4 regions of the Bacteroides sp. f07 genome follow, and region 1 is predicted to be linked to each of the others. Evidence: riboswitches for the same ligand, from Rfam matches in the RefSeq annotation. Region 1 holds a riboswitch; each other region holds the start of a gene.
The links. Region 1 has a riboswitch for cobalamin ahead of ACGHVY_RS14985 (TonB-dependent receptor). Riboswitches for the same ligand answer to the same signal wherever they lie in the genome.
Positions count from the first base shown of each region.

Region 2: another riboswitch for cobalamin. It lies ahead of accC (acetyl-CoA carboxylase biotin carboxylase subunit); the one in region 1 lies ahead of ACGHVY_RS14985 (TonB-dependent receptor).
Region 3: another riboswitch for cobalamin. It lies ahead of ACGHVY_RS14535 (anaerobic ribonucleoside triphosphate reductase); the one in region 1 lies ahead of ACGHVY_RS14985 (TonB-dependent receptor).
Region 4: another riboswitch for cobalamin. It lies ahead of ACGHVY_RS12065 (TonB-dependent receptor plug domain-containing protein); the one in region 1 lies ahead of ACGHVY_RS14985 (TonB-dependent receptor).

Region 1 covers NZ_BAABXI010000001.1:3,662,971-3,668,987, reverse strand. The annotation lists gene ACGHVY_RS15005 (MATE family efflux transporter) at 1-158, opposite strand, end outside; gene ACGHVY_RS15000 (ABC transporter ATP-binding protein) at 311-1,066, opposite strand; gene ACGHVY_RS14995 (iron ABC transporter permease) at 1,063-2,079, opposite strand; gene ACGHVY_RS14990 (ABC transporter substrate-binding protein) at 2,076-3,209, opposite strand; cobalamin riboswitch at 3,337-3,549, shown strand; gene ACGHVY_RS14985 (TonB-dependent receptor) at 3,756-5,801, shown strand; gene ACGHVY_RS14980 (YncE family protein) at 5,798-6,017, shown strand, end outside.
Region 2 covers NZ_BAABXI010000001.1:3,462,472-3,468,488, reverse strand. The annotation lists gene ACGHVY_RS14260 (YeiH family protein) at 1-27, shown strand, start outside; gene ACGHVY_RS14255 (acyl-CoA carboxylase subunit beta) at 189-1,724, opposite strand; gene ACGHVY_RS14250 (acetyl-CoA carboxylase biotin carboxyl carrier protein subunit) at 1,744-2,253, opposite strand; gene accC (acetyl-CoA carboxylase biotin carboxylase subunit) at 2,273-3,784, opposite strand; cobalamin riboswitch at 3,919-4,127, opposite strand; gene ACGHVY_RS14240 (thioredoxin family protein) at 4,331-4,654, shown strand; gene ACGHVY_RS14235 (GNAT family N-acetyltransferase) at 4,974-5,744, shown strand; gene pncB (nicotinate phosphoribosyltransferase) at 5,746-6,017, opposite strand, start outside.
Region 3 covers NZ_BAABXI010000001.1:3,550,509-3,556,525, reverse strand. The annotation lists gene ACGHVY_RS14545 (MFS transporter) at 1-995, opposite strand, end outside; gene nrdG (anaerobic ribonucleoside-triphosphate reductase activating protein) at 1,137-1,595, opposite strand; gene ACGHVY_RS14535 (anaerobic ribonucleoside triphosphate reductase) at 1,600-3,993, opposite strand; cobalamin riboswitch at 4,021-4,208, opposite strand; gene rpiA (ribose 5-phosphate isomerase A) at 4,400-5,101, opposite strand; gene ACGHVY_RS14525 (PDDEXK nuclease domain-containing protein) at 5,256-6,017, shown strand, end outside.
Region 4 covers NZ_BAABXI010000001.1:2,923,443-2,929,459, reverse strand. The annotation lists gene ACGHVY_RS12070 (YncE family protein) at 1-266, opposite strand, end outside; gene ACGHVY_RS12065 (TonB-dependent receptor plug domain-containing protein) at 282-2,324, opposite strand; cobalamin riboswitch at 2,512-2,721, opposite strand; gene ACGHVY_RS12060 (DUF5106 domain-containing protein) at 2,747-3,685, opposite strand; gene ACGHVY_RS12055 (ATP-binding protein) at 3,820-5,601, opposite strand; gene ACGHVY_RS12050 (response regulator transcription factor) at 5,611-6,017, opposite strand, start outside.

The sequences.
Region 1 (6,017 bases):
ACGGCTGCCAGTGCATCGCTACCAATTCCTTTCCCTACAAATATACCGTCCGTAATGACGAATATAGCGGAGAAAACCATTCCAAGAACCGTAGGTATCAGTAATTTACGGAATAACGTGGAGATGTCCATACTGTCGAAATCTATACTATCTTTCATAACTTTCTATCTTTTTTTATTAAAGCGGATGCAAAGGTAGAGGTATGAAAGGAGATAAAAATTACCATTTGGTAATTTCTGTCCGGTCAGTGAGATTTTCTTATGTTAGTGATATATTTGTACGACAGATTGATGGTATATGTAGAAAAACTTCATTTGATACGCACTCTCATCTCTTGAGCATCGAATGTCACCGATTCATTACGAAAAAGCCTTTCTATATGTCCGCTGGTTATCATTTCCGAAGTGGGTAAAGTGTACATATACGGGTTATCTATCAGCATAATGGAGTCACAAAGCGATAATGCGATGTCAAGGTCATGTGTGGAGAACAAGATACATTTGCCTTCTTTTTGTGCCAATTTTTTCAGTAGTAAGCAGAGTTCATAACGATTGGGCAAGTCAAGAAAGGCAGTCGGCTCGTCGAGCAGGATAACCGGAGTATCCTGCGCAAGTGCACGGGCAATCATGATTCTCTGACATTCACCGTCGGACATCTTATCCATTGTCTTTTCTGCATAGCCGGACATGCCGACCAACTGCATGGCATTATCCACTATTTTCTGGTCTTCTGATTGAAGCTGACCGAGCCAATTTGTGTAGGGAGCGCGTCCTAACGCTACCACATCCTTGCAACGAAGATTGGTGATGCGTACTTTGTCGGTGGTTACGAAACTGATGTTCCGGGCTAGTTTTTCCGATTTTTGTGAAGCTATGTCTTTTCCTTGCAGATTGATTTTTCCCGATTGGGGACTTTCCAGTCCCATAATAGCACGTAGGAGGGTACTTTTTCCAGTTCCGTTGCGTCCCAACAGTGCGACGAGTTGTCCGCCTGTGATTCGGGCATTTACCGTTTTCAACAGCGTGCGCTGTCCGTATCCTAGTGTCAGTTCCTTAAGCTCAATCATTTGAATCTATACAAGTTTTTAGCTATTACCCATAAAATGACCGGAACACCGAGCAAGGCGGTGATACAGTTCACCGGAAGCAGGAATTGCTTGGCGATGATGTCGCAGAGAAGCATGCTGATAAGTCCTGTCAGCATAGTGCCGGGGACAAGTATCCGGTGGTCGGCGTTGTTAAATAGTAACCGTGTGACGTGCGGCACTGCCAGCCCGATAAAACCTACCGGACCGCAGAATGCGGTCACCGTTCCTGTCAGCAATGCGGTAGAAATGAAGATGAATGTGCGTGAGCGCTTGATATTCATTCCCATTGTCCGTGCGTAGTTTTCTCCGAGAAGCAACAGGTTCAACGGTTTGATACAGGCCACGGAAATGAGTAGTCCCAGACATAGCATAGGCGTCATGATTCCCAGTTGGGTAGTGGTGATGTGTCCGAGAGAGCCCATTGACCAAAGTGTGAACATTTTCAACTGTTCGGCAGAACTCAGATATTGTAGTATCTGGATAATGGCGCCTGCCACATAACCTATCATGACTCCCATAATCAATACACCGAGTATATTTTTTACTTTCCGGCTGATAATGGCTACTCCCAATAAAATGACAGCCGTTCCTATCCAGCCGGAACCAACGATGCCTAATGACTGAAGTAGTGGAAATTCCGACCAACCGAGTAATGGGGCTCCCAGTACAAACAAGGCAACCCCTAATCCTGCCCCCGAACTAACTCCCAGCAAATAGGGGTCTGCCAATGGGTTTTGGAAAACCGTCTGCATCTGCAAACCACTTATAGAGAGTGCTATACCTATCAGTGCCGCTACTATTACCCGTATAAACCGGATAGAAAGAAGAATGTTGCGTGTCATTTCATCACATTCACCCCCGGTGAGCACTGCCCATACTTTGGAGACAGGGATATACGTGTCTCCGGTTGCCATATCTATGACTAGTAATGACAGGGCGGTTATGCCTAGCGCGATAAATAAAAGTGCGGTATGTTTGCGAGGTTGTTTCATTCCAGACGCCTGTAATAATAAAGTGAGTCGGATACAAGTTCCGGATGAAAAATATGAATCAAGTCGCGTAATACAACATCGGGACGGACAACTGCTGATTCCCAATAGTCGTTTCCGCCTGTCGGTGTCAACCGTAAGTTATTGTTATAAACAGTCTTTGCATTCACGGCTTTTGCGTCTGCGAATTTGGGGTTGACAGCTTTCAGCTCATCAAGCGTAGTTGCTGAACCGACATTAATCCAGTAATCGGCTTTTTGTATCAGTCCATAGGCTGTTTCCAGTCCGATTGGGGTTGAACTGTTGGAACTGTTTTCTTTATAAATGTACTCTGCGCCTGCATCGGCAATGAGCCGTGCCATATAACTTTGGGTGGAAGGCATTACCCAACTGTCGTTCCACGGAGTGTTGAACATAACGGTAGGACGCTGGCTGACGGAATCCGTGAGGGCTTTCAGTGCATAATAACGTTGGGGGATTTCCCGGAATATTTCTATTCCTTTATCCCGTTTGTCTGTCAATTCGGAAAGAACAATCATCCATTCGGCCTTGCCGAGCGGTGATTCTTCCAGATATTCACCCATATATAAATAAGGTATGGAAAGTTCTTTTAACTTGTCCGTTACAGCGGTTTGGGCGTCACCTATGCCATAGAGCAAAACTACGTCGGGCTTTAATCCAATCAGCAGTTCGTAGTTCATCTCAGGACCCATATCCTTGATTGAATCTTTGTGGGCAAGGATGTAGGGATTGGCGATATAATCGATACCCGAAACTCCGACAATCCGGTTGATTTCTCCTAGTGCGTCAAGCATGGCGATGTAGGAAGAAGACATACATACAATCTGTTTGGCTCCGGCAGGGATAACGGGACCGTTGAATCCGGCAGGCGCTTGCTCGCCGTTGCGTGTTATAAAATAGGACATTGTTACGTCTTTGGCGCCTTGCCACGGGTTGGTAATCTGTATAAGCGTACTGGCGGCGTTCTCGGCACCCAGGATTTTAAATCCCGAAGCGTATTCAGGGGTATATACATCTTGGTTGAATGCTTCCAAAGATGTCTTATTACGGGTGATACAGCTTGCCAAAAAGAGCAGGCAAAGCAACGTGATAGTCAGAACAGGAGATTTCACTTTTATAAGAATTTTAATTAGATAAAAATAATAGTGGATCCTTTCGGACGGCAAAGATAGGACTTATTATTAGTTTGTTTTTATTTTAATTGGATTTTTCTTCCATTTTGTTTCTATTTGTGTATCTTTGTTCCCAAGAAATTTTGGTGTCACTTTTCCGATTCTACGGAAAGAGTGGTGAAAAGGGAATCAGGTGTAAGTCCTGAACAGACCCGCTGCTGTAAGCTCCGCCAAAAGTTTTCCTACAATACTCAAATCCACTGTTCCGCTTTGGAGGAATGGGAAGGGCGTTAGGGAAATGGAGTAAGTCAGAAGACCTGCCAAAGTTGAATTCTTGAAACTTTCCGGGATTAAAGTTTGAAGAGTGCAGTTTTTAGTAATCACATAGTACTTGTTTTTATGCGACGTACAAAGTGCGCAGTGTCTGTTTGTGCAGGACGCTGGCTTATGCTCTTTTTGAAGGGGAGCAGACTGCCCTTTTCTGTCTTTGTGTATTCCTGAAAGTTTATAATCGAAAGAAAATAAACAGACGAGATAACAGGAAGAATGATTCGAAAAATTCTATGGACAGTAGGTTGTTTAGGACTTCCGGCGTTGCTGGGAGCTCAAAGCCGTTTGGATAGTTTGCAACACTTGGATGAGGTAGTGGTTACGGCGAAGCCGTATAAAGAAGTAATCCCTGCCCAACGGCTGAACGGGCTGCAACTGGAACGGCTGAATACGCATAATGTAGCTGATGCCTTGCGTTACTTTTCGGGTGTGCAAATCAAAGATTACGGTGGTATGGGCGGATTGAAAACGATAGATGTCCGCAATATGGGTTCTCACCATGTCGGGGTGTTTTATGACGGCATTCAGATTGGAAACGCACAAAACGGAGTGGTTGATTTGGGACGTTTTTCGCTGGATGATTTGGAAGAATTATCTCTTTATAACGGACAAAAAAGTGAGATATTCCAGTCTGCCAAAGACTTTGCTTCGGCTTCGGCTGTATATATGAAAGCCCGGAAACCGAAGTTTGAAACAGGAAAGAAAACGAATCTGCTGGTACGCTATAAGGCAGGAAGTATCCAGTTGATTAATCCTTCCATCCGGTTGGAACATAAACTGAACGATAACCTTAGCTTGAGTCTGAGCGGTGAATATACGAAATCCGACGGGCAATATAAGTTTCGTTACAGACGCTTGAATCAGGAGGGTAAAGTGGCTTATGATACGACAGCTACCCGATGGAACAGTGATATCGAGGCTTATCGTATCGAAGCCGGTGTATATGGCACTATTCATAACGGCTATTGGCAGGCTAAACTGTATTATTATGATTCGGACAGAGGACTGCCCGGAGCTATCGTGAAAAATGTATGGCAGAATGGAGAACGGCAGGGGGATAAGAATTTCTTTGCCCAAGCTACATTTGTGAAAGATGTCACCCCGAAATATAAGTTGCAACTGAACGGGAAGTTTGCCTATGACTATACACATTATCTTTCAAGGGATACAGTGCAGTTTCTGCAAGAGAGTGTGACAAAAAAGATGCAGTTCGATAATACCTATTATCAGCAGGACAGGTATTTGTCGGTGGTGAATATGTATAGTATTCTGCCTGTTTGGGATGTTTCTTTATCTGTCGATTTTCAATATAATAAGTTAAATGCTGTCATGCGTGGAGTAGGGACTCCTTTCACGTTCCCGCAACGCTATACAACTTGGGCGGCACTGGCTACGGCGTTGAATCTGGGAAAATGGAAATTACAGGCTGATGTGTTGGGGACATTCGTTATCGAGAAAGTCCGTAATAATGTGCAAGCCCCTGACAAATCGGAACTTTCTCCGGCATTTATCGTCGGGTATAAACCTTTCTGCAACCATGATTTTAATTTGCGTGCTTTCTATAAGCGTATCTTCCGTTTGCCTACTTTCAATGACCTTTATTATGCGCAAATAGGCTTTAGTCAGTTGAATCCGGAATTTACCGACCAATTTAATATTGGTGGAAGTTATCAAAAGACATTCAAAAAAGGATTTATTGACCGGATTTCTGTACAGGCTGATATTTACTATGCCGCGATTACCGATAAGATTATTGCTGCGCCTACCGGGAGCAGTTTTCGCTGGATGATGACAAATATGGGAAAAGTGGAGAGTAAGGGGGTAGATGTTTCGGCGGCTGTATTCGGCCATGCAGGACCGGTAAGGATGAATGCCAATCTTTCTTATTCTTTCGCGAAAGCGCAGGATTTTACAAAAATCAACGGGAAGAAACTGTCTTCGTATGGCGACCAGATTCCTTATACTCCCTGGCATAGCGGCTCGGTGATTGCGGGAGTGGAATATGGTACGTGGACGTTGAATTACAGTTTCATTTATGTGGGTGAGCGTTATAACGGGGCTGTGAATAATATTCCGCGTAACTATGTGGAACCGTGGTACACACATGATTTTTCCTTGCAAAAGGAGTTCCGGATTCGTAGTCGTTATCTGTTGAAGACCTCGGTAGAGATGAACAATGCGCTGAACCAATATTACGATGTGGTACTCAATTATCCGATGCCGGGGCGGAATTTCCGGTTTATTGTTAGTCTTAGCTTATGAAAAAAATACATTTTATATATCTGCTGATACTTTTTATGAGTTTGTCGGCTTGTCGGGAGGATGAACAGATTTTCCTTTCGGACAGTGTGCAAGTGGCGCTTCCTATGGTAGGAACCCGTATTAAAGGGTTTTATCAACTCAACGAGGGAAATATGGGAATGAATCGTGCTTCACTTGATTATTTTGATTATACGACAGGACATTATACCCGTGATA
Region 2 (6,017 bases), 200 kb from region 1:
AAGTATCTTGCTCCTTATTTAATGTAACATATTGTGTTTAATGTAACGCATTCATTGTTTGATATAATATCGCAGAACGAATTTCAGAAATAAAAAACGGGCTTATGTCGATTCTTTGAACAATAATCCTCAGAATCAGTGTAAGTCCGTTTTGGGTGGTGGTACTTTGACAAGTACCTATCTAGTTGTTATAAGGGCATATTTCCATGCTTCTTGGGCGGATTCGTCTGCATCTTGTTCTCCGTCATTTCCAATGCCTGAATCAGACGTTTGCGGGTTTGTCTCGGATAGATGATTTCATCGATGAATCCCAGTTCGGCAGCTTGGTACGGGGTGGCAAACTTTTCCTTGTAGGCTTCCAGTTCTTTCGCTTTCGTTTCTTCATCGGCTTTGCGGAACAGGATATTGATTGCACCGTCCGCACCCATTACTGCGATTTCCGCGCTTGGATAGGCGAAGTTTACGTCGGCACCGGTCTGCTTGGAGTTCATTACGATATAAGCACCACCGTAAGCCTTACGGGTGATAACGGTCAACTTGGGAACGGTAGCTTCTGCAAATGCGTAAACGATTTTTGCACCGTGGCGGATGATACCGTTGTTTTCTTGCGTGTATCCCGGAAGGAATCCCGGAACATCTTCGAATGTAATCAACGGAATGTTGAAACAGTCACAGAAGCGGATAAAACGGCTTGCCTTGTCACTGGCGTCAATATCAAGCACTCCGGCAAGATAAGCGGGCTGATTGGCGACGATACCTACCGAACGACCAGCCAGACGTGCGAAACCGATGAGGATGTTCTTTGCAAAATTCGGCATAACTTCGAAGAAATAGCCATTGTCTACCACCCGTTCGATGATATCTTTCATGTCATAAGGAACATTCGGGTCTGTCGGGACGATAGTGTCCAGAGTAGCGTCTTCACGGTTGGTTTCATCTGTACAGTTCTGCTTTTTAGTCTCGTCCATATTGTTCTGCGGCAGGAACGAAAGCAGTTCGCGGATACTCATCAACAGTTCTTCTTCGGTGTTGCACATAAAATGAGTCACTCCGCTTTTGCTGCTGTGAGTCATGGCGCCACCCAGCTCTTCCTTGCTGACTTCCTCATGGATAACGGTCTTCACTACATCGGGCCCCGTCACAAACATGTGGCTCTTTTCTTTTACCATAAAGATAAAGTCGGTGAGGGCGGGGGAGTAGCAGGCACCGCCGGCACAAGGACCGAGAATAGCGGAGATTTGTGGAATCACACCGCTTGCCATTGTGTTCTGATAGAAAATATCCGCATATCCCGAAAGGCTTTCGATACCTTCCTGAATACGTGCGCCGCCTGAATCGTTCAATGCGATAATCGGAGCACCGTTCTTTAAAGCCAGTTGCTGTACCTTTACAATCTTCTTCGCGTTGGATGCGGAAAGCGAACCACCGTAAACGGTGAAGTCATAGGCGTAAACGAAAACTTGGCGACCGTCAATCTTTCCGTAACCGGATACGATGCCGTCTCCCGGAATTTTGTTCTTGTCCATGCCGTAGTTGGTGCAACGGTGAACCATCAGCTTATCCAATTCGACAAATGTTCCTTTGTCGAGCAACATCTCGATACGTTCGCGGGCAGTCATCTTGCCGCTTTCGTGTTGCTTTTCTATTTTTTCTGTGCCACCCCCGAGGGAAGCGATGCGGTCACGTTCCTGGAACGTGGTATATGCTTTGTTTATTTCTTCCATGATGCAATCCTTTTTTAGTTTATGCAATCGGTTCTAATGTTATTAATGTCTGGTCACCGGTGATGTTATCACCTTCCTGAACCAGAATTTCTTTGATGCGGCAATCCGAAGTCACTTTATAGTTGCTCTGCATCTTCATGGCTTCGATAACGATAGCAGTGTCTCCTGCTTTCACTTCCTGTCCTGCCGTAACGGGGATTTTTACTACTTTCCCCGGCATGGGGGAAGTGATGCGGTCGTTCTGTTCGTTTTCGCCTTTCTTGCGCATACGCAGGTATTTCGCCTGACTGTCTACGATTTCGACATTGAAACTGCTGTAATGCGTGTTCACTTTATAGCTTTTCCCGTTTTCCTTGCGGATGAGCTGCGCGTTTGCACTGCGACCGTCCATAAGGATGTTGCAGGTTCCGTTTTCCGCCATTACCACGTCCGCTTCAAACGGTTTTCCGTCAATGGTAAGTATCCCTTTGTTATCTTCCTTGCTGACCAGTTCCACTTCGGCCACTCGGTCACCTATATGAATTTCCATAATTAACTGCTTTTTAAATTTAGATACGAAGTACGCCTTTATGCAATCCGAATTCTTTCCATTTGCTGATAGGACGGTTGTCGGTAGTGTCACCGCTGTTCTCTTCAAGATTCATCAGATAGTCCATGTAGGCGGCAATCAGTGCAATATTCTCGGCACGTTCGCTGGTGCGCATAATGCATTGGTGCAGGTGTTCACCGTTCTTGGTGATGAATCCGGTATCGTAATGACCTTCCACAAAGTCGGGCGTATCCATGATAGCGCGCAAGTAACTGATATTATTCTTGACTCCGGTCAGCTTGTATTCATGAAGCACGCGACGCATCCGTTCGATAGCATATTCGCGATTGGTAGCCCATACAATCAGTTTGCCAATCATTGGGTCATAATAGATGGGAATCTCGTATCCCTCGTATACATAGCTGTCAATACGCACTCCGATGCCGTTCGGCTCTGTAATCTGCTTAATGATTCCGGGACTTGGCATGAAATTCATTTCCGTATCTTCGGCACAGATACGACATTCGATAGCGTGTCCGCGCTGTTTGATATCTTCCTGTTTCAGTTGAAGCATCTGTCCGTCGGCAACTTTGATTTGCTCTTTCACAAGGTCTACACCTACTACTTCTTCGGTAATCGGGTGCTCTACTTGCAGGCGGGTATTCATTTCAAGGAAGTAATAATTGCGGTGTTTGTCAACAAGAAATTCGATGGTTCCCGCTCCGATATAGTTTACTGCTTTGGCGGCTGCCACGGCTTTTTCCCCCATATCTTTCCGCAATTCCGGAGTGACGAAAACCGAAGGTGTTTCTTCCACAATCTTCTGATTACGGCGTTGTACGGAACATTCGCGTTCGCAAAGATGAATTACGTTGCCGTGCTTGTCACCCAAAATCTGGAATTCGATGTGATGAGGCTCTTCCACGAACTTCTCCAGATAAACCGTGTCGTCGCCAAAAGAAGAGAGTGATTCACTTTTAGCAGTTGTGTAGGCTTCTTCCACTTCTTCCGCGCTGTGGATAAGGCGCATCCCTTTTCCACCGCCACCCATAGAAGCTTTCAGCATCACCGGATAACCGATTTTATTGCAAAGCTCCACGGCTTCTGCCACACTTTTCAGGTTTTCTTGTGTGCCGGGCACAACGGGTACTCCGGCTTCAATCATCCTGATACGGGCGGAAATTTTGTCGCCCATTGCTTCCATTGTCTCCGGATCGGGTCCGATAAAGATAATGCCTTCTTCCTGACAACGCCGTGCAAAATTAGCATTCTCGGACAGGAATCCATATCCCGGATGAATGGCGTCTGCATGGTTCGCTTTCGCCACTTCGATAATTTTTTCTATATTCAGATAACTCTCTTTAGATGCGGCGGGACCTACACAATATGCTTCGTCTGCATAAAGCACATGCTTTGCAGTCCGGTCTGCCTCGGAGAATATCGCTATACTCGTTATTTCCATCTCCCGGCAGGAGCGCATCACCCTTACGGCAATCTCACCGCGATTGGCTACTAAGATTCTTTTTATCATACTTTTTTAAATTAAGTACATACTTATTTTATGCCTTTCCACCTTGCGGACATATTCCACCCGGTGAAAACACAGTATTTTATTGATTTGGGGCTTAACAAACGATGTTCTTTCTCCTAATCCACGAGGCGGAAGAACGTTTTACGCGAAGTGGCAGGTCTTCTGACTGACTCTTGTCTTATTTGCCTTCCCGATAAAAAAACATCAGTGGCGTCAAATTAGTTCATTAATAAGACATTGAACAGAGTTTCACAGCAGCGGGACTGTTCGGGATTTGCACCCGATTCCCTATTAATCGTCGTCCGTTGGCTACGGATTCCGAACCATTTCGACGGCAAAGATAAATAAATATTGAATAGAGTGTAGCCTTTTTGCACGAAAGTTGCTTTTATGTGCAATGGACGGCTGTCCAGATATTAGAAACGAAAGACGATAACTGCAAGTGGATTAAATAGTTAAATCTGTGTGTATTATTGTTTATCCTTTAAACTTTCTTTCTTTTCGTATTGTTGAAGTAGCAATTATTAATCAAAACAGTAATCAATTATGAAAGAGAAGAAAGTAGCCCGTGAGGAAAGGAATAAAGAGAAGCTGGCTAATGCCGATTGGGCAATGGCAGAGTTTTATGCAACATGGAGTCCTCATTGCCAGCGTATGAAACCTGTCGTTGAGGAATTTAAGAAACTAATGGAAGGAACGCTCGAAGTAGTGGAAGTAGACGTAGACCAGGAAACTGCCCTTACAGATTTCTACACCATCGAATCAACGCCTACATTTATCCTTTTCAGAAAAGGAGAGCAACTTTGGAGACAATCCGGCGAACTTACTTTGGAAAGGTTGGAAAGAGCCGTGAAGGAATTCAAATCTTGAAAAAGTATTAATAAAAGAGGCGTTATTCCTCGGAAAGTTTTAAATCATGTTATGAAACATACTTTTTTATTTGGATAATTTGCAGATAATCGGAAAGTCCGTATCTTTGTACTGTGTTTTTCATAGTATTAGATTTAAGGTTAACAAAGGTTGGAGCAAGGCGTTGCTCCTTTTTTTATGCCCATACCTCACTTTCTACTAAATAATATTGATTTTTACGGGATTGGATAATGACTGCTACACTTGAATGTTTATCTTTGTGGATAATATAATATCCGATACTATTTCATTAAAAAACTACTAATAAAAAACTGATACTATGAACATCGACTTTATCACGCTTACCAAAGACAACATAGGGAAAGAACATATCTGCTGCGCTTTCTCGGATAAGAAATGCCAGGAAAGTTATAACCTGAAAAAAGAATGGCTGAAGAAGCAATTTGAAAACGGGTATGTTTTTCGTCGTTTGAATGAGCGTGCGAAAGTATTTATCGAATATGGCCCGGCCGAAAACGGGTGGGTTCCTGTGAAGGCTGACAATTACCTGTTGATAAACTGCTTTTGGGTAGCTGGGCAGTATAAAGGAAAAGGGTATGCGAAAGCTCTGCTCCAAACTGCGATAGAGGACGCTTTGCAGCAAGGCAAGGATGGTTTGGTGACAGTGGTAGGAACAAAAAAGTTTCATTTTATGAGTGATACCAAATGGCTGTTGCGACAGGGATTTGTTGTTTGCGAAGAGCTTTCGACAGGATTTAGTCTGTTGGTGAAGAAATTGAATGTTGATGCTCCGAATCCGACGTTTAATGAATCTGCACGAACAGGAGAGTGCCCTGATAAAAAGGGTATCACTGTTTATTTTTCCAACCGTTGTCCGTTTGCGGAATTTCATGTGATGAGTTCTTTGAAGGAAACCGCCGCCAAAAGAAATCTGCCTTTGGAGATTGTTAAACTGGAGACAATGGAGCAGGCACAGGCTGCACCTACTCCGGCTACGATATTCAGCTTGTTCTATGAAGGCAAGTTTGTCACAACGGATATCAGTGTTTGTATGGATAGCCGTTTTGATAAAGCGATAATAGGGAAATAAGCTAATTCAGTCTCAATTCATGCAAACATGCCTGTACTTCTTCCGGACTACCGGTATGTTTGCCTTCGTCGTCGGATAGCTTGATACATTCCCGCCATTCCTGATTGACGTTCATCTTGCATTGTGTCATCTTCATAACGATGTTTGAAGGCTCGAATCCGGTATCATTGGTGAGATTTGTCCCGATGCCGAAGGAACAACGAATTTTGTTCTTGCAATATTCCTGAATCTCCAGTGCTTTTGTGAAATCGAGGGCGTTGCTGAAAACGATAG
Region 3 (6,017 bases), 110 kb from region 1:
CCCGCCAACGGTGCCGTGACAAGCGTAGCCAACGGCCACGGAGTAAGCAGCAACCCGGTCATCACCTCACTGTGCCCCAACGTGTTCTGAAGGAAAAACGGCAGGGATACCATTGCCGACATCTGCGCGATAAACGAACAAATGGAAGTCAGGATAGACAACCGGAAAATCGGTATTCGCAGCAAGTCGAGCGGTAGGAGAGGAGTTGTCTGAGTCAACTGCCGACGTACATAATACGTCCCGACTACCGCTACCACCACCAACTGAACGACCAGAAAATCCATCTTCTCATGATGCGCAAATCCGTCCAGCGTGTAAATCAGTAACCCGAAAGTTATCGCATTCGCTATGGCACTGATATAATCGAACTTTCGTTTCGACAATTCTTCCTGCTTCGGTAAATGCTTGATACCCAAAAACAACGCCGTGATTCCCAACGGCACGTTAATGGCAAACAACCAATGCCAACTGGCAATCGAAAGAATACCGCTAGCCACAGAAGGACCTGCCGCTGCCGATATGGCAACCACCATCGCATTAATTCCCATCCCCCGGCCAATCTGACTTTTCGGGTAAATATACCGCAACTGCGCCGTATTCACACTCGTAATGGCGGAAGCGCTGAACCCTTGGAAAATACGTGCCACCGTCAGCGTCCAGAATGAATCGGACAGCGCGCAAATCAGCGAAGTGATACAAAACAACCCGATGCCCGAAAGAAAGACTTTCCGATAACCAATCATCTCCCCCAAAGCGGAAAAGGACAACAGGGATATGACGATTGCCAACTGATACCCATTGATAATCCACGTAGTCACGGCAGGCGTCGTCCCGAAGTCATGCGAAAGCGTAGGCAATACGATATTAACTATATTGATGTCCAGTACAGACATGCAAAGAGCGAATCCGACGGATACCACCGCCCAAATACGTTTGGGCATCGGCAATCCGTCGGATTCGTCAGATATATGAGTCGTAGTTATTGTTTGTACCATAAAAAACTTATTCTTGCAGAATTATCTTTTGTCCGTAAAAGTAAACAAAACAACCGTACAGGTGTTTTTGTTTTCTTTGAAAAATAAGTTTTTTTAGTGGTGGAGATTTTCTCAACTTTTGGATTATCTCCCCCTTCGGGATTACTTTAGTTTCAGAATCCGTTGATTGCTGCTCCCCCGAAACTCCAGGTAAGGAGAAAAGAGCGACTGCTCGAAACGTCCGTCCACCAACACGTCGATGTAAGGAAGAATAGCCTTCAACCGTGGTTTCACCTGAATCTCCTCATACGTATACCCGGTATAGCACCACACATTCATCCCCGTCTCTTCTTTCACCCGCTTGGCGAGCGACAGAAATTCTTCGGGATAGAAGAAAGGGTCCCCGCCGGAGAAAGTCACCCCGTCCAACAACGGATTCGCTTTAATCTCCCTGATGATAGACGAAACCTTCTCTTCCGTCAACAGTTCCCCCGCTTTCGGATTCCAGCTTTCCGGGTTGTGGCAGCCGTGACAGTGATGAGCGCATCCGGCAAGATAAATAGAATACCGGATGCCTGCACCGTCCACTATTGTTTCAGGATAAGTTCCTAATAAATTCATTGGTTTACAAATGTTTCACACGGTCTTTTTCTTCCGCCCGTTTGGCAGAGTTCCAAGAACTCAGGTCGCCCGTCAGATAACCCGTGATACGACGCATGCGGAGAATACTTTCACTTTGGCAAACCGGACATTTGTCGAAAATCACCCCTTTGTAGCCGCAGTTGTGGCAAGTATCTACCGGATGATTGATAGAACCATAACCGATTCCCTCGTCATGCATCACTTTCACGATTTTGGCGATGGCACGCACATTCTTCTGCGCTTCCCCGTCCAGCTCCACATACGTGATATGTCCGCCACGGGTGATGGCGTGGAAAGGAGCTTCACGTTTGATTTTCTCAACGATGCTAATCGGCTCTTTCACGTCTACGTGGAATGAGTTTACATAATAATCACGGTCTGTCACTCCGGGGATTTTTCCGTATTTCCGGCGGTCCATCTTCGTGAAACGTCCTGAAAGTCCTTCGGCGGGAGTAGCCAGTACCGAATAATTCAAGTTATATTTCGCCTTGTATTCATCCACTACCTTATTCATTTCCATCACAGCTTCATACAGCGTGTCCCATGCCTTCTGGCTGTGACCGTGACCTTTGCCGTAAAGAGCCACCATCGCATTGTGCCCGCCGATAAAGCCGATTCCCAGCGTACCGCTGCGCAATACATCGCCTACCTGCTCGTTCGGATTCAGTTCGGCACCGCCTTTCCACACGTTATTCCCCATCATGAACGGGAACTGGCGTGCCAGTGCCGTGCGCTGGTATTGGTAACGTTCGTAAAGCTGGTCGGCTACCAAAGCAGCCATATTGTGTACGGATTCGATGAAAATCTCTTTCGCTTTTTGCTCGATGGCATCCGTGTTGCGTTCATCCTCTATTAAGTTTTCAGCCTTAATGCGGGCTTCGATAGCCAATCTCGGCATATTCAGCGTAGTGAAAGAAAGATTACCGCGTCCCAAAGACGATTTTTCTCCCGCCACATTCTCAAACACACGTGTACGGCAACCCATTGTCGCCAATTCGTAGATATAACGTTTCGGGTCGTCCGCTTTCCATTTCTCGTTCGTGTTGAAAGGCGTATCAAGGAACATGAAGTTCGGGAACAACGCCTTCGCGGTAGTCTGGCAAGCTTTCAGCAACAAGTCGAAGTTCGGAGCTTCGTAACGGTCTTTCATCGCGTCTTCTATATTCTCCGCTTTCATCGCTTTCTCAAAGTCCTTTTCCGAGTAAGACACCCCGTCCTTCACCTTGAATATCTGAATCGGGAATACAGGCACTTCTCCCCGTGTACCCAAGCCCTCGATGGTAGCTTTCAGCAATTCCTCAATCACCATCCGCCCTTCTGCAGAAGTGTCCGTACCGTAATTGATAGAACTGAACACCACCTGGTTACCTCCGCGTGAGTGCATCGTGTTCAGGTTGTGGATAAACCCTTCCATCGCCTGATGTGTATCCTTGCGGGTCTGCTGGTATGCTTTCTCCGTGATGCGTGCCAGATGTTCCTTATCTATAATGATTTGCAGGGCTATCAAAGCGATACGCAACGTTTCGCGCTCTGCCTCGGTAGATTTGATAGACGGCAGATACTCCTTAATCAACGTACGGATTGCCTTCTCGTCCGCCTGGCTGCCGTTCTCCATCGCCACATAGAAGTTGATGAACGAAGCCATATGCTTACGGAAAGACTTCGCCACTCCTTTCGCCATGAAGAAGTCGAAAGCGGGAATCGCCTGTCCGCCGTGCTGCTCGTTTTGGTTAGTCTGGAAAATGATAGTAGCCAGCGTCGCGTAGCTCTGAATACTTTGCGGGGTACGGATGCTGCCGTTCTTTGTGCGGAAGCCTCGTTCAAAGAGGTCGTCCATGTCATATTGGATGCAAGTCGTCGTCTTGGTCGGATAATAATCCAAGTCATGGATATGAATGTCGCCCAACTGGTGCGCTTCGGCAAAACGCTTCGGCAACAGATATTTATAAGTATAATCTTTGGTCACTTCGGATGCAAAAGTCATCATCTGTCCGGCAGGGGTGTGGCTGCTCATGTTGGCGTTGCTCAGGTTGACGTCGTTCTTGTCAATGGCAACGATACCGTCCATCACGTGCTTCATCTGGGTTTTCTTGTCCCGTTCCGTATTCCGCCATTCGCGATAGATGATATACTTCTTCGCTACTTCCGGCCTAACCTTCATTAATGCCTTTTCCACTAAATCCTGAATCTCCTCTACGGTAATCGTAGGAGTGGCAAACTGACTGATTACATTCATCGTGATGTCAGCCACCAACTGCTGCTCATCCTGAATCCCCGTTGCACTGAATGCCTTGCTGATTGCATTCTTAATCTTACTGATAGAGAAATCTTCTCTTTTACCATCACGTTTGATGATACAAATTTCCGCGTAGTTCATAACTTTAACTCCCGAAAGTGATTAATAATATGTTTATTCGATTCCGGCAGGTCTTCTGACTTATCCCTCCCTCGCAGCGCCTTCCCACACCTACCGGTGCAGTGACATAGTGTGCGGATTCACAGAGAATTACAGCAGCGGGTACTGTCGCCGATTTGCACAGCGTTCCCTCATTGACTAAACCTCTTTTTAGCTCCGAAAACGGATACAAAGATAGAAGATAATCCAATACATCGGTTAGCTTTTAACATTAAATTTCGGGAAACTTTTCTTTCTCGCTGATACAGAAAGTTTTCCGTTTTGGAAAACTTTTAAGAAAATACTTTTGTGGGAATTTCTCTATTTTGCTCTTAAGGAAAGGACTAAAAAAACTCTGTTTTTTAGATGGGTGGCTGATAGGCGATTTTTATTCCGCTACGATAACCTCAATGTCATAACCTATGAACAGTCCGCTCTCTATGACGCCGGTGATTTTCTTCAGCCGTTCTTCGAGAGAATCGTCAATGAAGCTGAAGCGGGTGTCGAGGATGAAGTTACCGTTTTCTGTAAAGATTGGTCCGTCTTTTCCGTGGGCGGGGCGTAGAATGATTTCCGATGCGCCTAGGTGTTGCAATTCGCTTTCCACATAAGCCAGTGAATCGGGAAAGATTTCTACGGGAACGGGGAATTTGCTTCCCAGTCGGTCGACCCGTTTGCCGGGGTCGATGATGATGAATGTTTTGCGGCTGCTCCGGATGAGCAGTTTCTCTTTGAACATGGCTCCGCCACGACCTTTTATCAGGTTCTGCTGCGGGTCTACTTCGTCCGTTCCGTCGAAAGTCCAGTCGGGACGTTTGTTCCAGAGGGTGGTTTGGGGGATGCCTAGCTGTATGCAGGTCATGGAGATTTCTTTGGAAGCGGGGATGACTTCGATATGTAGGTGCTCTTCGAGAATCCGCTGTGCCAGTTCGAACAGTGTCAGGTAGACGGTGGATCCGGAACCGGCTCCGATGGTTTCCCCGTCTTTGGCTATTGCGGCAATCTCGCGGGCTACGTGTTCTTTCGCTTCATGGTTGATAATGGTGTCCGACCATTGAAGGTGCTTTATCAGATAATTTTCCCAGTCCATTGAAATTATTCTTTATTTGGTAGTATAAATATAACGGATAATGGAGCTTTTTTGTTTCTTCTATAATTCCCTTAATTACTTTGGCTATTCTTATGGTGGAGAATCTTCTTTGCTTGTGGATAAATTAGTACCTTTGCAAAAATAGCAAGTGAATATGAGTAAACTTTTAAAGATAGATAAAGAATATACAGAGTGGATAAGCGAACTTAGCTTACGTTTTAGAAAGAGCCAAATAAAGGCTGCGGTAAAGGTGAACTCAGAAATGCTTCATTTTTATTGGTCCCTTGGCGGAGATATTGTTACTAAAAAAGCTGAAAGTAAATGGGGGAATGGCTTTTATAAGGGACTTAGTCAGGATTTGCAAGCCATATTTCCTGATGTAAAAGGTTTCTCGGTTCGTAATCTGCAATATATGAAGCAGATGTATACTGTGTTTTCTAGGGAGATTGCAATTGCGCCACATCTTGTGGCACAAACTGTTGATTCATTGAAAGACGAAATCACGCCACAAGATGTGGCGCAATTTGTAAAGGACACCGTCTGTTGTATTCCGTGGGGACATATACGCTTTATTCTTGACAAGAAATATGACTCACAGAAATCTTTTTTCTTTGTGCAGCAAACAATAGAAAAAGGTTGGTCGCGGGCACTTCTACTTAATTTCCTTGATACGGATTTGTATGAGCGGCAAGGTAAACCCATCACTAATTTTAGAAACACTTTACCGGCGGTGGAAAGTGATTTAGCGCAGGAAATAACTAGAGATCCCTATAATTTTGATTTCGTTGGTATTACGAGCAAATATAATGAGAAAGAGTTGAAAGATGCATTGATAAAGAATATTGAAAAGTTTCTTATGGAACTCGGGACGGGATTTGCCTATATGGGGCGGGAGTATCGTCTGGTAATTGGTGAA
Region 4 (6,017 bases), 740 kb from region 1:
TTTGCCGTATCTCCCAATCCCCGATGATTGATTGTATTAAAATAGTTGCGCACCATTCTCTGGTTGCCGAAAGAGAAACGCATCAATGAACTGTTATTCTGATTGAATAGTCCTTCACATAACGCATAGAGCTCGGCTGTATCTGTTTCAGTCGGGTCACCTGCAATGTCCGAAGTGAAAGGCTTATCTTCCATATCATCACAAGCCGTGAATAATAATAGGATGGGCAGGCAGAACCAAAATATATATGTCAATTTCCTTTTCATATCAGTATCCTGCTTTTAATATGTTATTTTTAGCGTTGCTCTTACCGAACGTCCCGGCATTGGGAAGTATCGTACAATCTCGTAATTTTTATCCATCAGGTTCAGTACTTCCACGCTGAGCGAACTTGTAACTTTTCTTATCCGGAAGTCGCGGCTCGCCGAAATACTGTGGTCACTGTAACTATCCAGTCGGTTGGCTGCGATATTCTGTCCCACTGTATAGCGTTTTCCCGAATAAAGGAATGAGTAAGACATATTTATCCATGGAGTCTCGATGCCTGCTTGTCCTGAGGCAGAAACACGGGGAGTATAGGCTATCTGATGTTTATAAGTCGATTTATCCTTACTCAAATCAGGGTTGGTGACGTCCAATGCCCGTTGATACGTATAATTACCGGACAGGTTGATGCGGATTTTCTCCCAAGGCTGAAGAGATAAGTTTCCTGTGATGTCAATACCTTTGATATCTACACTTCCCAAGTTTCTCATGCTCCATATAGCAAGATTCTTGGTAGGATAAGCAATGATTTTATCCGTTACTTTGTTATAGTATGCATCAACGGTTGCCGAAAGATAAGGAATGAATGCACATACATTCTTGCTGTATGTCAGACCGATATTATATTGCTTTGCATTTTCCGGTTTCAGTTTGGTGTTTCCTACTTCCTGGTAATACAGGTCATTGAAACTTGGCAGACGGAAGATGTCCTTATAGAAGAAACGGATACGAAACTCTTCGTTACGGAAAGGTTTGAATGAAGCGCTGACATAAGGCGTTAATTTGCGGTGATTGCCGGCGCTGCCGCCTTCCTTGACATCTTCGTTGATGATAGTCGCCAAAGCGGATGCGGAGATTGTCAGCCAGTCATTCACGTATTTTCCTGCAAAAGCCGTCAGCCATGAATAGCGGGTGGGTTGCGCAAAATTAGTAAGATTAGTATCCATTGTATTGATACTCCCATCCGTCGAAAGGGAAAATGAAAGATTGCTCAATAATCTGTATAATACCGATGCGGAGAGATAGTATTCCTGTTGGTAATAGCTGTTTTCCGTTTTTCCTAAAGAGTTTTTGGTGTCGGGGTCCAGATAACGCTGATAGCTCCAGTTCCATTTGGCGGAAGTCTGGAATACCCATTGTTGGCTGAACTCTTTCTTGTATTGGCTTTGTACAAATGTATTCTTGTCCCACAGGTGCTGTGAGGAATAGTCGTTATAAAGTGTAGTGGCTTTCGGCAATCCCCGCGAAGATTGAAAGTAATAGGCTTTCAATCGCCATTGCTCTTTATCGGAGAAGTTGCCGTAAAGTCCGGCTTCGGCACGAAAAGTTTGTACGTCGGTATTCTTTCTTTTCTCCCGTGAAGTCAGGTCGCCCTCTGTATTTCCGTAGTGCAGGGTATATGGATATTGTCCGTCCGATGACATCCATTCGCCATTGGCTGTGACTGTCCACTTAGAACTGAGTTGTTGCTCTAACAGAACGGATGGATTGACAAGCCCCCATGAACCCGTCTTGAAAGCCGCGCTGATATTCGTACGTTTCCCTTTTTTGAAACGGGGAGTAAGTGTCTGTATATTCAGTATTCCTGCCGAAGCGAAGAAACGTGCCGGCTGGAAGATATTATCGCTCTGACCGTTGCTAAGTGATAACTGGTCTACATTATCGAGCGAGAAACGACCGATGTCAATCTGTCCCGTCTGGCAGTCGGTTACGGTGATTCCGTCATAACCTACGGCTGTGTGCTGTGCACCCAAGCTGCGTATGGATACGGTTTTCAGTCCGCCGATGCCACCGTAATCTTTCACGGTCACTCCGGCAAAATGCTTCACGGCATCAGAAACTTGCAGGGCATGCAGGTTCTTTAGCGCATCTTTGGAAAGTACTTGTAGCGGAGCGGTAGAACGTACCTCTCGTGTTTGATAAATATCGGAAACAGTAATTTCGGGGATGGAGTATGTATGCGTTGTATCCACTTTTTGCTGTTGCGCAAAAAGTGTCGGGAGTAAAAGTTGGCAGTAGAGTACTGCACAGATACTTTTGTATAGCCTTGTATGTCTCATCCTTATCCTACTACTGGTCTGTTTTTTCACTTTTAAAAGTGTCCGGGCGAAATCCCTTCGACCGGACACGCATAAATAAACTTGGCAGAGTTTATTAATTAAAACACACTTTCTCTGAATCAGAGTGATGAATGAAATGATAGACGGATTGTCCGGTTCATTAGACTCAACGCTTTTTCCTCGAAAGCAGTGAAATTGGGTGCACGGCAGGTCTTCTGACTCGTTCCTGTTGCGGGCGCCTTCCCAGAAGTTTCTTTCCAGTGGCTAAAAGTAGGTTGCTCGCAACACATTTATAGAACTTACAGCAGCGGGACTGTTCAGGATTTACACCTGATTCCCTTTTAATCGCTTTCCTCGTATATTTTGAGGGCTGCGAACCAATGCGCGACAAAGATAGATAGTTTATTTGTTTTTTGCAAGGTTTATTGATGTAATAAAAGATATTCTTCAATAGCTTGCGCGGTGGCGTCTTTCAGAAGAACGGTTTTATCCTTATTCAGGAGATAAAGGGTAGGGATGGCTTTCAAGTCATACAGTTGTTGTTCCTTGATAGCGAAGGTCTTATCATATCCGTTAATCCATTCTTTCGGGAATTCATTCAGATGTTTCCGCCATTCGTCCAGTTCTTCGTCGGGGTAGATAGAGAGGACGGTTAGCTTCTTTTGTGCTAGAAGCTGATTGATGACAGGCGCATTTTTCAATGCTTCGATTGTTTCCGTGCAGGCGTGGCATCCCGGGTTATTGATAAATAGTAAGGTATAGTCCGATTTCTGTTGATAAAGGGAACCTTGTGCGCCGGAAGCCAATGTATAGTTAAAGTTCAATGCTTTGGTTCCGATACGGTTTTTCTGAGCCAGTTCGCGACGGGCTTTGGGACGTACCTTTTCTATTTCTTCCAGTACGGGAGAAGCCATCATGGCATCCAGTACAGGGATATAAAACTCTTCGTTACGCATAGGGGAGTTAGGGTCGTATAAATATTTGTCTGCCAAATCGGTGATGTAAGTGAATACTTTCTTATCCACGTTTGTCCGTTCGATAGTTTTCCGCATAGCTTGCTGTGCTGTTTCCAATGGAACATGGTTCAATATATCGCAATAGTCCGCCCAAGCCTGTTCGGTCACTTCGGGGTGATGGATATAATTGGTATCGGCAAAGTTTACGTTATCCCAATAGTGCTTGACAAGGAAATCCGCCCGTTGTTCCGGCGCCGTCATCATTGTCGGGATGGTGGGTAATGTGAAAGTCTTGATAGTATCCTGTGCTACTTCGGTTTTGTTTAAGCCGGAAGCATTGCCGTTTTTGCAGGCACAAAGACAAAGAATACATACAATCGAAAGAATATTTAGATTCGTTTTCATAATTGGCTGTTATTATATTGAACTTCTATGAATTACATAGAAGACAAAGATAATGCCTTTTCATTTTATACAAAGAATTTTTCTTCCTTTTCTTCTCTGTCTTCTTTTTTAAGAACTTTGCTTCTTGAAGAATCTTACTTCTCCTTTGCCAATGTAAAGACAAACTCCAACCCGCCACCCTGATTGTTCTTGGCAGAGATGATGCCGCCATGAATAATCACTGCATTCTTCACAATAGCCAGTCCCAGTCCCGTTCCGCCTAACTTCCGCGAACGGCCTTTGTCTACCCGGTAGAAACGTTCGAAGAGACGGTTCAGATGTTCGGGGGATACGCCTATACCCGTATCGGCAAAACTGAAATAATAGAAACTTTCGTCTTCACGGAAACAATTGATATTAATCTGAATATTCGTTCCGGCGTATGCGATGGCGTTATCCATCAGATTACGGAAGATGGAGTAAATCAGGGAATAATTACCTTTGACTTGTATGCTCTTCTTTAAAGAATTAACCACCGTGATATGTTTCTCGTCCAGTTCCAGTGAAACCTCGTTGATGATATTTCCTACCAGTACACTGATATCCACCCGTTCCATGTCAATCATGTTGGCAGCCTCGTCCATGCGGGTAAGTACGGAAATGTCACGCAGCAACCGGCTCAACCGGTTACTTTGCGCATAGCAGCGTTCGAGAAACACATTAATCTTCTCGCGCGGTATGTTTTCATTATTGACGATAGTCTCCAAATACCCTTGAATACTGCTGACAGGCGTTTTCAGCTCATGCGCGATATTCTGTGTCAACTGCCGTTTCAGATTCACCTGTTCTTCTTCCTGGGTGACATCATTGATTGAAATCTCAAAGCTTGCGTCTTGGAAGATGATACACTCAACGATGAACGTGCGTCCGTTCTTGTTGATGGTGATAGACATTCGCTTTTCGTCTTTACTTCTCGAACGTTGTTGCTGGTTCTTGTTGATGAAATGTATAATCTCTTTCAGTTCGTTGATGGCAAAGACTTCTTCCGTAGTTTCCAGGTTAGAGTCCGAAATCAGGTTGCTGTATTGGGTGAAGAGATTGTTGACAAGAATCTCCTTTTTGTCTTTCGTAAATACTCCCAGTCCTTCGTGCGAAATCTGAAGATGGGTAATCAACTTCTCGCGTTCGATGTAGAGAGCCTCTTTCGTTTCGTGCAGCCGTTTGTAGATTTGGATGATATGCTGCGATATTTCTCCCAGTTCATTGTGTGGGAAAGCCGATTGCATCGCCATCTCGATAGGCTCGTTCCGGTCGGCACGCATGGCAAACTCGCGGAGCTGGCTGATAGAAGTCCCCAGTTTGTTCGTGAATTTGTAGAAGATAATCATCAGCAGCAAAGTCACGATTACGGTAAACCATAAGTAATGCGGGTCTGCCTGCAGGTTGTTGATAAGGCTGACATTATAAGGTAATGCCGAGCGGAGAATATAATCCTTATAACGTGTAGCCGAATAAAAATAAGGAACTCCTGTCGTTTCCGAAGTACGGCGCACGTCATATCCGTTTCCGTGTTTCAGCGCCTTTTGTACTTCCGGACGGTTCAGATGGTTTTCCATCTGCTCGTCGTGGTTCGGATAACTGTCGTAAACCACATTCCCATCCAGGTCGATAAGCGTAACGCGCAAGTCTTCCAGAATATGATTATTGATATAATCGTTGATAATTCTGTTATCAAGCGGTTGCTCATCCAGCCGCTCGTAGAGCCGGCTGTTGTAATCCTGCAATTTGGTATTCAGCAGTTCTACTTTATATTCCCGTTCGCGTTGGTACTGGTACGCGATGAAACAGACGGCGAATACCAGGAACAACGAAATGACCGAAAGGAAAAGCTTCCGGCTGAAAGAAAGAAAATGTCTTTGAGTTACAGGCAGGTTCATGATAAATAGTTATTCAGCTTCAAAACAGTATCCGTATCCGAGACGTGTGACAATGCATTTGCCGTATATGCCTATCTTTTTGCGCAAACGGGTGATGTTTACGTCGATAGTACGGTCCAGTACATACACTTCGTCGCTCCAGATACGTGCCAGAATATCTTCACGTGAGAATACGCGTCCTTTATTCTGTACCAGTAGAAGCAGGATTTCAAATTCTTTTTTGGTCAATGACACTTCTTCGTCGTCGATACTCGCTTTCTTTTTAGTGATGTCGATGACAAGCGTCTGGTAAGTAAGCCGTTCGGGCGCTCTTTCCGTTTCCGTCGTCGCCGTACGTCTCAATACGGCTTTCACACGGGCGATGACTTCGCGCAGGGAGAAAGGCTTCGAGATATAATCGTCCGCGCCCAGGTTGA